3 regions of the Wukongibacter baidiensis genome follow, and region 3 is predicted to be linked to each of the others. Evidence: a T-box and tRNA genes for the amino acid it is inferred to sense, from the RefSeq annotation. Region 3 holds a T-box; the other regions hold tRNA genes.

Region 1 (4,252 bases), 2.6 Mb from region 3:
CGATTTAGCATCAATATTTGATAAGGTATATTCTTTACTTCAGGATGAAGGGATCTTTATTTTTGACATAAGTTCTTATTACAAGCTCTCTAAAATTCTTGGAAACAATGTTTATGGAGAAAATTATGAAGATGTGTCATACTTATGGCAAAACTATTTTGATGATGACTCAGATATATGTGAATTGGACCTGACTATCTTCACTAGAGATGGAGAATTATTTGCAAGGCATCAAGAATGTCACTACCAGAGAGCCTACAGGAGAGAAATGGTTATAGAACTTTTGCAAAGTGTCGGGTTTGAAGATATAGACATCTATAATGCCTTTACCTTTGAAGATTTCCAATATACCGATGAAAGAATATGTTTTGTATGTAAAAAAAGTAACTCATAAAGATTGCTGAAATTGATTTTTTCTACAGATATAATGGAAATTACATATATACATAATTGTAAAAAGTTCCTATTGGTTTAAAAAAATAGAAAAATAATCAATAAATTATGTATAATATTTAGAAGTTTTGAGTATTCTAATAATAAAGGTTTTTTAGCTAATTGTTTGACACTGCAAATGGCCTGTGTTAAAATTAGTATGAGCTAGCTTAATTAAATCTAATTTTTGGAAGTTTTAGGAGGATTGATTGTTTCATGAAAGGTAAAGTAAAATGGTTTAACGGAGAAAAAGGATACGGATTTATCACTGCTGAAGATGGAAATGACGTATTCGTTCATTATTCTGCAATTCTTGGAGATGGATTCAAGACTTTAGAAGAAGACCAAGAAGTTGAATTTGATGTTGTTGATGGTGACAAAGGACCTCAAGCAACTCAAGTTACTAAGCTTTAATTTATAGATAATTAATAAGCTTATCGGCCCTGACTAGTTCAGGGCTTTATTGTTGCGTTTTTGACCTAAATAGAATCACAGATCTAGACAAAAACTTCATTTTGATTTCTCAAATATAGATATGAAAGCAACCTTTATTCATTAAAATTTAATTAGCGGATTGTATAATAAGAGTAAATATTTTAATGATATTTGAGAAATCAAAATGTTACCCTGGATTAACCAGGGTTAATAAAATATTTTGTATTACTAGAGGGAAAAATATAAAGTGAAAGAGCTGATTTTTATCAGCTTTTAACATAGCAAAGATATAGAGATTCCAGTCAAAACTTTAATTTATACACATCAAAAATTCCCGGAAACATCGGATATTTTGATATATATAAGTTAAGGTTTATTTGGAACTCTTTATAGTTGGAGGGATTACTTTGAAAAATTATATAGTACGAGGACTTGCTGCTAATAAGAGCATAAGATTATTTGCTGCGGTAACAACGGATATGGTTGAAAAGGCTAGAGAAATACATGACACAACCCCTGTTGCTACTGCAGCTTTAGGTAGAACAATAACTGCTGCATCTATTATGGGATATATGCTCAAGGGTGAAAAGGACAAGGTGACCTTACAAATTAGAGGTTCTAATAAAATAAAGTCTATTGTGGCAGTTGCTGATTCTAAAGGATCTGTAAAGGGTTATATTTCCCACCCTCATATAGATGTAACCTTAAATGAAAAGGGGAAACTAGATGTAGGCGGTGCTGTAGGGAAAAATGGTAAGATGATAATTGCAAAAGATCTAGGTCTTAAGGAACCATATGTAGGACAGTCAAACTTAATAACTGGTGAAATAGGAGAAGATCTGGCTGCATATTATATGTATTCAGAACAGCAACCATCTGTTGTATCACTAGGAGTACTACTGGACGTAGACGGCTGCGTAAAGGCTTCAGGTGGGTTTATTATTCAGCCATTACCCGATGTAGATGAAGAAACCCTAATTAAACTTGAAGAGGCAATCAAGGATATTCCGTCTACATCTTCTATGGTAGATGAAGGGATGACAGGAGAAGAAATATTAAGAGCTATACTAAAGGACTTTGATGTTGATATAATTGAAAAAACTGAGATAGATTTTGTTTGCGATTGTTCAGTGGACAAGATTGAAAAGGCTTTACTTAGTATAGGTGAAAAAGAACTCAGATCTTTAATAGAGGAAGATGGCAAAGCAGAAATAAAGTGCCACTTTTGCAATAAAAAATATTTATTCAACGAAGAAGACCTTACTGGATTATTAAATGAAGCTTTAGGCCATAAGTAGGTATATAACTCAGATTGTTCAATGTAACGTTGAATAATCTGAGTTATTAAAGTTTATGTTGGACATTGATACACTTATAAGGAAATCAAAGAATCACTTGACAATAAGTTTAAAATGTTGTATTATAATATTTGTCAGCTCAATAATAAGGGCGCATAGCTCAGCTGGGAGAGCACCTGCCTTACAAGCAGGGGGTCACAGGTTCAAGTCCTGTTGCGCCCACCAAATTATTTGATGCTAGACAAGTAAAGTATATTTAAAATACGGTCCAGTAGTTCAGTTGGCTAGAACGCTAGCCTGTCACGCTAGAGGTCGAGGGTTCGAGTCCCTTCTGGATCGCCAAATATGCCCAGATAGCTCAGTCGGTAGAGCAGGGGACTGAAAATCCCCGTGTCGGTGGTTCGATTCCGCCTCTGGGCACCATGTGCGGTAGTGGCTCAGTGGTAGAGCATCGCCTTGCCAAGGCGAGGGTCGAGGGTTCAAATCCCTTCTACCGCTCCAATTAATTAAATAAGGCGGCATAGCCAAGTGGTAAGGCAGAGGTCTGCAAAACCTTTATTCCCCAGTTCAAATCTGGGTGCCGCCTCCATTGACAACAAAGTCATCCAAAGGGATGTCTTTTTTTTATGTTATGATAGAAACTATAAAAGGAATTGAATGAACGGTTAGTGTAATAATATAGAGATTCCAGTGTAAGTATTAACTTATATACATCCAAAATTCCGAAAAACATTGGATATTTTGATAGGTATCAATTAAGCTTCGTTAGGACCCCTTTATAATAGTAAACACGTGACTAAAAAGTAGGTGAACTGATGCAATGGATAGTTTTATTGAAACACCTTTTTTGCCTAAGGGAAAAGTAAAAACTGTTGTAGTAGACAAGAGAGTTGCAAAATGTATTCAGAATAAAATACGAGCTAAAGGTATAAATATTATTGAGGCTCCTTATTGCAAGGACTTGTATGAAGCGGTTTCGGCACATCCTGATATGCTAATGCATCATATTGGAGGAGATGAAATCGTCGTTGCTCCTAATATATATTTTCAGGCTAAGGAAAAATTTAAGATGTTGAATTTGAAAATAATTAAGGGTGATACTACACTAAAAAGTTCCTATCCAGATAATATTGCATATAATGTAGGGAGGATAGGGAGATTTGCCATACACAACTTCAAATACACCGATAAAAAAATAATAGAAAAACTTGAACAGAAGAAAGTTGAATCTATAAATGTAAAGCAAGGATATTCAAAATGCTCTATTTGTGTAGTAAATGAAAGAGCTATAATAACTTCCGATAAAGGAATAGCAAAAAAAATAGGGAAGTATGATATAGATGTACTGCTTATCGAAAGCGGATATATTGAGTTGCCGGGGCTGAACTATGGATTTATAGGTGGAGCTTCTGGATTAATTTCAAGTAATAAACTACTCTTTTGTGGAAATACTAAAAAACATCCCGATTTTGAAAAAATAAAAAAATTTCTTGAAAAATATTCGGTGACCTATGATTGTGTTGGAGAAAAAAAGCTTATAGATATAGGTTCGATAATACCAATAACTGAAAAACTTTGATAGAGATTCCAGTCGAAACTTCAATTTATATATATCCAAATATTTGAGTTTTTGTAAGTTTCTAATGTGTATAAATTAATAGACTAGTAATAAGAACAATATAAAAACCTTAGTAAATATTAGTTATATATAAATGACAGGAAAAACAAAAACTAACAGAACAATGTTTGTATATGCTCTTTTATACTCCCATATACTACAATTGAAAGGAGGGCTTTATAACAATGGATTTACTTTCAATTACTTTATATGAAAATGTAGACAATACGAATAAATTAGTAGATAGGATCCTAAAAAATTATGGAAACGAAGACCTCAAGATAAAAAGCAGCGTAGTAGAAGATGGAAAGTTTAATACTATCAAATTTTATATAGATGAGGATTTTATTAGGGAAAATAAGAAGCAATATGATGAATGCTTTGATGAATTTAATCATCACGTAGCCATAGGTATATCTAATTATATAGTAGATATCTTAGAGATAAAAATAGTAGAAAAAATTTTATA
Region 2 (4,252 bases), 100 kb from region 3:
GCATTGTTGTCCTTAGAAACCTTTGCTATCCCGGTGTTAACTCTATATCTTTGAGCTTCTATGAGTTGAATAACACAACCACCATCAACTAAACAGTCATTATTCTTTTTTACAATTTCCTTCCCTATAATCGATGATACAAGGGGAATGATTTGATTTTCACATATTCTCCTATTAAAGCAATTTTTCTTTTCTATATCAATTTGAAATTTACCCTTTTCGTTTTCAAGAACCGTAATGTTATCAACAAATATTTTTTCCTTATCAAAGGCTACATAAAGAGCATCTTCTACGTCCTTCTTAAATTCTACTTTAGTCGTAATCTCATTAGACAGCTCATCAATAATTTGAGCCACCCCATTAAACTGCTCTGAAACCAGCTGTCTCATCTCGAAAAGTTTTTTACTCCATTTGTATCCTACCTTATATATTTCATAGGTGGAGTTTATTTTTTCTAAAAGTTTATCCTCTTTAAGGCATTTCTTTTTTAGATACGATGGAAAATTATTTTTATGCAGTTTTCCTTGGGTATCTAGGGTTGTAATAGCATCCATTATCCCATTATATGTACTATAGAAATAATTATCCCAACAGCTTCTTTTCATACTGCAGTTTGCACATATGGAGTTAGCTATATCATTGATAAGGTTTGTAACTTCATTATTTTCAATAATCTTTTCCTTCTCGGATATTTTAGAATATGTCACAGCTAGCTCTGAAAACGCTGTTGCATACTCCCTCAATTGCTTATTAGTAAACTTTTTAATTCTTTCGCTGTACAACCTATCCATTTCAATGGTATTTATTTTAGAGTTAATGATTTTAGCCATATAACCAGATAAGGCCTTCGGAGTTACAATGAAAATAGCAAAGGAAATCAATATTTCCTCTAATTGTATAATTGTCTCAGTTGATCCATTAACATAAAAGGTTAATATAGAATTACCTAATATCATTCCTAAAGCAGATGCTGTCTTGCCCATATCTTTAAAGATTCCTGCCAACAACCCTGAGAAAGCATATATTCCTATTATAATCGGAGCTCCTGTTATGGTCATGCTGGTTATAACTCCAATAGTTACCCCTACAGCTGCTCCTATGGACGCTCCTCCATTATAGGCAAAAAATAGGGTCAATAACATTCCAATAATATTTTTTAGTGAGAATCCAAATACATTTACCTCTGATAATCCAAGTACGGCGACTGCTGCTACAATGGCAATACAAATAACTTCTTCATTAGATAATACCTTCCTGTTTGAGTTATTGGTAAGCGCAGGAACGGCATAGGATAAAATATATGTAAAAACAAATACCACAATTGCTTCAAATCCAATCATAAACAAATCATATAAATAAAAATCAGTAAAAAATACGTACCCGGCTCCTGCTAGAAATGTAATTATTGCTGTTAAAAAAGCTAATTTAAACATATTAAAGTTCAGCCCTCTAATGCCAGTCATAAATAGGAGCGCGATAGATCCCAATATAAACATATACTTATATTGATCAGGCCCAGTTGTCATTATTCCAAGTAAAACAATTACTCCTAATCCAATATTCCTTTTGTCCTTTATTATCATTATTGAGAAAAATGCTACTCCAAAGGGCATTAGCCCTTCGAGAATTGAGGCTCGTCCTAACAAAAAAGCTATTAGTGCTAAAAAGATAAAATGTCTATTTATTATATGGGTAGCTTGTCCATATTTTCGACCTACCTTTTTTAAATTTCCAGTATTTAATTTTAACATAATAAAAACACCCCCTGTTAATAAGAATTATAACAATAGGTGTCTAAAATATTTGTCAAGATGACTCTAGATATTCCAAAAACTTTAAGACATTTTATATCAGCGATAGACAAAATCAAGTGTATGCTTTTATAAATTTTATTTTCGACATCATATTTCCTAGGAAATAATAGAAGAAAGACGATTGAAGTCATTTTATCAGTAGAAAGTTATAGGTATAGCTTTTTAACGTAAAAGAAAAAGACACGGTTTTCTTTTCCGTGTCTTTTTCTTAATGGAGCTGATGATGGGACTCGAACCCGCAGCCTGCTGATTACAAGTCAGCTGCTCTACCAATTGAGCTACACCAGCATAATGGCGATCCAGAAGGGACTCGAACCCTCGACCTCTAGCGTGACAGGCTAGCGTTCTAGCCAACTGAACTACTGGACCGTATTAAAAGTTTGATTATTTGCCTCTAGGCAAATAATTTGGTGGGCGCAACAGGACTTGAACCTGTGACCCCCTGCTTGTAAGGCAGGTGCTCTCCCAGCTGAGCTATGCGCCCTTAATTAGATTAAGATGCCTGGAGCATGCTAGGATTTGATCATTATCTCCAGTTTTAATTTGTGGTAGCGGCGAGTGGACTCGAACCACCGACCTTTCGGGTATGAACCGAACGCTCTAGCCAACTAAGCTACGCCGCCACAATGGTGCCGGGGACCGGAATCGAACCGGTACGGTCTTTAAGGACCGCAGGATTTTAAGTCCTGTGCGTCTGCCAGTTCCGCCACCCCGGCGGGATATTTTTTATCAGCGACAAGTAATATAATACAACATTTTTTACCCTTTGTCAATAAAAGACTACATATTTTTTTATCCATATATAGGAATATCCTGTCTCGGCTATTTCTTGTTTATATTTTCTTTCTCCCAATAAATATAGCCTTCAAGGTTATCAAAGTCACTGATTCTTATTTTCTCGATATTTAATGCTGTAAGTATTTCATATAAAATTTTACTTCCAGCCAAAATAATATCAGCACGCTTCGGTTGCAGTCCTTTAAACTTTCTACGCTCATCATTATCGCAGAGCTTAAAACGATCAACCATATTACTTATTTCTTCAATTGTTAGATTATAGTTATGGACTTTCTCTCTATCATAAATTTCTAGGCTTTGAGCTATTGCTGCCAAGGATGTAGCTGTACCGCCTATCCCTGCAACCTCTTTTATTTCAAATTTCTGTAAGTCTCCAACTATTTCATCTATTATTCTTCTTATATCATCTGCTAAACTATCCATTTCAATATCAGAAATAGGATCGGTGTCTATATGCTTATCTGTCATTCTAACAGCTCCAACATTTAAGCTCTTGGAGAATCTTATACCCTTACTATCTCCAAATACAAACTCGGTACTTCCCCCACCAATATCTATAACTAATACATTATCTACCTGTTCATCTATTCCATTAATAACTCCTATAAATCCTAATTCAGCCTCTCTTTCACCACTAATCACTTCAATATCTAAGCCTAGCTCATCTTTAGCTCTTTTTAGAAAGACTTCTCTATTTACAGCATCCCTAACGGCACTAGTTGCGATTATCTTAATGTCATCTATTCCATTGCATGAAGCCTTGTCTTTAAATTTCTTAAGTGCGGCGATACTTCTCTCTATAGCCTCTTTAGATAATGTCTTTGTTCTGTCTACCCCTTCACCTATTCTGGTCATTTCAAGGATTTTTTCATTCTCAATTATATATCCATTTTCAAGCTTTGCAGTAAGCATTCTTATAGAGTTTGTCCCAATGTCAATGACACAACATTTTTCCATAATATTTACTTCTCCTTTACGGCTTGTTTACATATATAAAACCGGGAAAAAATTCCCGGTATTATCTATTAATTATTCACCACTTCTATTAAAGCCATTGCCTCTTCTGTTGCTGGCACTCTTCTTCATGGTTTTCAACTTTTCATCGCTGTCTTTCATAAACTTTGACAGCATATCTTCAAAGCCACCGCCTTGCATCTTTGAACCATGTGATTTCGAACCATGTGATCTAGATCCGTAAGGCTTAGATCCTCCTTGTGGTCTAGACCCGTAAGGTTTAGATCCATAGGATTTAGATCCTTGTGGTTTAGATCCATAGTTTCTTGAGCCTTGATCATTTTGTGGCTTGTTATATTTTGGTCTTCCTTCATTCTTCTGATATTCAGGTTTTCTTTCTGCTTTCTTTACTTCCGGGTCGATGGCTTTTCGTATTGAAAGACTCACCTTCCCCTTACCATTCGTCTCAATAATCTTAACCTTTACTACCTGTTGTTCCTTTAAGTAATCTTTTACATTCTTTACGTACTCATCAGCTATTTCTGAAATATGACATAGTCCAGTATTCCCATCTGGCAGTTGTATGAAAGCTCCAAAATTTGTAATACCTGTAACAGTGCCATCAACTACCTTACCAATTTCCAAGGCCATTAAAAACCTTCCTCCTTAATTTTTTTTACGTTATT
Region 3 (4,252 bases):
TACTGAAAGGTGATGGAAAAAGTTAATTGATTCTTTTCCAATCTGTTTAAAAGATTTCCTAGTTAATCCTTACTAAGGTTTTACTTCCTTCCTCAATGATTATTTCCTTAGTTTTAGTACAAGCAACTAGATCTGACATGGTTTCCATCAAATGATTTATATTATTATCGGTTACTACTTCAATCTTATTTATACTTTCCTTTAATGACATATTTCTCTCAGACTTATATTTCCTTGCTTCCATTAATATTTTCTTAAGAGTTTCTCCAAAACTTAAAATATTCTCGTCAATTGTATCTGCCTGTTCCCACAATTGTTCATGAAGCGATATAGTATCCTCATAGTAAACAAAGTATGCACTAAAAATTTCTTCCGTAATGTGAGGTACATATATAGCATACAACTTTAAAATGCCTAGACATACCTTGTATAATGCATATTGTGCTGAAATACGATTTTTCTCTCCGTAGATTTCCGGTTTGTATAGTCTATCCTTTACTAACTCCAAGTAGTTGTCGCAATAATCCTTCCAAAAGAAATCATCAATAATTTGCCTTGAAATACCTATTTCATATTTATTTAGACTATCACTAGCCCTTCGCGCTGTATCATTATACTTTTCTATTATCCATCTATCAGCTGGTAGTATATACTCTGGTATGGCACCTTCATAGTCCTTTAAATGCATTAAAGTAAACTTTGCAGCATTCCATAGCTTTGTCATAAAACGCTTTGAGTTCTTTAATTCATCTTCCGAGAACATAGTATCAGTTCCTAGCTTTGCAGTTGCAGACCAGTATCTAACAGCATCTGCTGAATATTCCTTTATCAGCTCAGGTGGTGATAAGCGTGAGTTTTTCTTTGACTTACTTATTTTTTCTCCTTTTTTAGCTAATACAAACCCACATACCATGATATCCTTCCATGGTATTTGTCCAGTGTTGTAGATACTTTTTACTATTGTATAAAATGCCCAGGTTCTAATTATTTCATGGGCTTGAGTCCTCATACTCATAGGAAGTAACTTTTCACTCATATCACCTTCTTCATTCCATTTAGCATTTATCAATGGCGTAACTGAAGAAGTCGCCCATGTATCTAATACGGCTGTTTCAGGTATAAACTCCTGGCATCCACAGCTACATTTTTCTCTAGGACTATCTTCTAATGGATTAATAGGTAGGTCTTCTTCCCTTGCTAAAATGTATTTCCCACACTCACTGCAATACCAGAGGGGAAATGGTACTCCAAAAAAGCGCTGTCTTGAAATACACCAGTTCCATTTTAGGTTCTCTACCCAAGTTATATAGCGATTTTTCATATATTCGGGATACCAATTTATTTCATCAGCGGCCTTTAGAAAATCCTCCTTAGAACTTAAAATATCTATATACCATTGTCTCGAAGGAATGATCTCTATTTCACTTCCACATCTTTCGTGGGTAGATACTGCATGAACTATAGTTTCACTTTTAATTAATAGGTCATTATCTGATAATATCCTAATAATCTCTTTTCTAGCCCAATTTATCTCAAATCCGCTAATGTACGGCACATTTTCATCTATTGTTCCATCAGAACCAATAACCTTTTTATAGGGTAAATCGTATTTTTTGTACCACTCTAAATCCACTGTATCACCAAAGGTACAACACATTACAATCCCTGTGCCCTTATCTATCTGCGCATTTTCATCTGCTAATACAGGTACATCAAAGTCATATAAGGGAACTTTGGCCTTCTTACCAATATATTTCGTATATCGTGAATCTTCAGGATGTACAAAAAGCGCAACACAGCCATAGAGTAGTTCTGGTCTAGTTGTAGCTATATATACTGTCTCATCTTCAATATAAAATGGTATCCAGTTAAAGGTAGAGTCTATATCCTTTGATTCTAGCTCGGCTTGTGCTATAGAAGTCCGGCAATGGGTGCACCACAATACTGGGCTATCTTCTGCATAGGCCTTTTCCTTCTTTACTAGGTCAATAAAGGATTTTTGTGAAATCCTTTGTGCTAAAGGACTTATTGTTTTGTATTCTAAGTTCCAATCCACACTGAATCCTAGGGACTGCCATAATTCTTTAAATATTTTTTCATATTTTTCTGTAGTTTCTAAGCATTTCTCTATAAACTCACTTCTAGGCATATCCCTTGCAATAATTCCAAGCTCTCTTTCTACAAGTCTCTCTGTAGGTAATCCGTTGTCATCAAATCCAAAGGGATAAAACACGTTCTTTCCTTGCATTCTCTGATACCTAGCAATCATTTCAGCCTGAGTGTAAGAAAAAATATGTCCTATATGGAGTTTTCCACTAACTGTAGGTGGCGGGGTATCGATAGAATATATTTCCCTGTCATCATCCATTTTAAAGGAATAAATATTATTTTCCTCCCAAAATTTTTGAAGCTTCTTTTCTGTTTCAGCGTATTTATACTTTTTACCTAACATTTTAAAACCTCCTATAAAGATTTCCTAGTGAAACTAAATTTGTATATATCAAGATATTCGATGATTCTTGGGATTTTTGATCTGTATAAGTTGAAGTTTTCACTGGAATCTCTGTATTTTTTCTAGGCGCCTAGAAGTTTATATTTTAATGCCGGCAAAACAAAAATCCCTCCGTCCTATCATTAGGACGAAGGGATGTAATCTCCGCGGTACCACCTAAGTTTGTGTAAATACACACTCTCAATATATAGTACGAGATAAAAATCTTTATCCGATACTACTTCCCCTTTAACGGTGGGACTCCGGCGAAGTCTACTCTCTTATGATTTCGGTTCACAACTCAGAGGCTACCTTCCATAAACCCTTCATGGAGAATTTCCACCAACATCTCCTCTCTATGACTCAGGTGATTATGTACTCCTCCTCATCAAAGTCTTTAAATCTTATTAGCTTAAATATTGTTACAGACATTATATAGCCGCCTAAAAGTAATGTCAAGAAAAACTTATTTAATATTTTCAAAAGAAATTGTATATAGTTTTTCTTTTTTAGTACATATTATTCAAAAGTTTATTTTTTGATAATCTTATATAAAACATGTTTACACAATGGATGATTCTCATCCAGTTTCGGATGTAGGAATTCACCTTCATAATTCATACCTAGCTTTTCCATTACTCTCATTGAAGGTTTATTTAAAACAGCTGTAAATGAAACGATCTCAGAAATCCCTAGGTCAGTAAAAGCATAGTCTAAACAAGCTTTTGCACCCTCAGTGGCATATCCATTTCCCCAAAACTCATTACTTAGTCTCCAACCGATTTCAACACATGGTGTAAATTCAGCTTCAAATCCAGGTATTTTTAAACCAATGAATCCAATAAATTCTTTACTTTCCAACAATTCTACAGCCCATAATCCAAATCCATGCTTGTCAAAATGTTCATTGATTCTTTCTACTAATGAGTTACTTTCTTCTACTGTAAGTGTGCTAGGAAAATACTTCATGACCTCTGGATTCATGTTCATCTCAGCAAATGGTTCTAAGTCAGATTCCTTCCATCTTCTCAGACCCAACCTAGATGTTCTCATTATATATTCCATACTATTTCTCCTCCTTGTCAACTTCCGACTCGTTCTTTGATCTATTAAAACACCCTATCTATTAATAGTTACCATCTTCCTGTTATATTCTATTTAGACCAATAGAAACCTCTATAATATTTCAGAAAAATTCGTTCTTTACTAGTCTCAATCAAATAATTCTCAACCCATCTAAACTGATTGACATCAAACTATCTTGTGTTTTTCTAGCACCTCAACGAAGGCATTGCTTTCTATCCTTGATCCAATTACAGGTGACCATTTATTAAAAAACCACTCTAGATAGTGTTTATAACCCTTCTCTTTCCAATTTTCTATTAGCCCAATATTTCTTTTCTCATCATCATATTCTTCTATAATCCTCATAACTTCATTATCCGATGGCTTTTTATACTGATTGTCATGAAAAATATGATTTAGATCTATCCTGCCCTTCTGTTTTCTATTGTCTGTCTTAGAATACCCAAGACAAACTGCTATCATTGGCAAAACATAATTTTGCGGTATATTTAATTTATCAAAGGCTTTCTCAAGCTTATTATGATATATTTCATTTGTTATAAGAGTATCTATTCCAAGTGAATTGGCTGCAAGTATCGACGATTGTGCTAACATACTTATATCTATTAAGGCTGTAGTAAACTGCATCATATATTGACTATCAAAATCGCAATCAAGCAGCTCTGAACATCGATG

Evidence for each region. The T-box of region 3 lies ahead of R9X47_RS13680 (valine--tRNA ligase). A T-box ahead of a tRNA ligase gene usually reads a tRNA of that ligase, here a tRNA-Val.
Region 1: it encodes a tRNA-Val, which carries the amino acid that the T-box ahead of R9X47_RS13680 (valine--tRNA ligase) is inferred to sense. The anticodon was not compared.
Region 2: it encodes a tRNA-Val, which carries the amino acid that the T-box ahead of R9X47_RS13680 (valine--tRNA ligase) is inferred to sense. The anticodon was not compared.

The regions. Positions count from the first base shown of each region.
Region 1 covers NZ_CP138202.1:5,630,786-5,635,037, forward strand. The annotation lists gene R9X47_RS25445 (class I SAM-dependent DNA methyltransferase) at 1-394, shown strand, start outside; gene R9X47_RS25450 (cold shock domain-containing protein) at 649-846, shown strand; gene hslO (Hsp33 family molecular chaperone HslO) at 1,275-2,165, shown strand; tRNA gene R9X47_RS25460 (tRNA-Val) at 2,315-2,390, shown strand; tRNA gene R9X47_RS25465 (tRNA-Asp) at 2,431-2,507, shown strand; tRNA gene R9X47_RS25470 (tRNA-Phe) at 2,513-2,588, shown strand; tRNA gene R9X47_RS25475 (tRNA-Gly) at 2,592-2,666, shown strand; tRNA gene R9X47_RS25480 (tRNA-Cys) at 2,680-2,754, shown strand; gene R9X47_RS25485 (DUF6873 family GME fold protein) at 2,986-3,744, shown strand; gene ytxC (putative sporulation protein YtxC) at 3,969-4,252, shown strand, end outside.
Region 2 covers NZ_CP138202.1:3,100,648-3,104,899, forward strand. The annotation lists gene spoIIE (stage II sporulation protein E) at 1-1,751, opposite strand, end outside; tRNA gene R9X47_RS14095 (tRNA-Thr) at 2,027-2,102, opposite strand; tRNA gene R9X47_RS14100 (tRNA-Asp) at 2,107-2,183, opposite strand; tRNA gene R9X47_RS14105 (tRNA-Val) at 2,223-2,298, opposite strand; tRNA gene R9X47_RS14110 (tRNA-Met) at 2,361-2,437, opposite strand; tRNA gene R9X47_RS14115 (tRNA-Leu) at 2,442-2,530, opposite strand; gene R9X47_RS14120 (Ppx/GppA phosphatase family protein) at 2,637-3,569, opposite strand; gene R9X47_RS14125 (S1 RNA-binding domain-containing protein) at 3,642-4,217, opposite strand.
Region 3 covers NZ_CP138202.1:2,997,635-3,001,886, forward strand. The annotation lists gene R9X47_RS13680 (valine--tRNA ligase) at 59-2,452, opposite strand; T-box leader at 2,633-2,892, opposite strand; gene R9X47_RS13685 (GNAT family N-acetyltransferase) at 3,023-3,556, opposite strand; gene R9X47_RS13690 (hypothetical protein) at 3,743-4,252, opposite strand, start outside.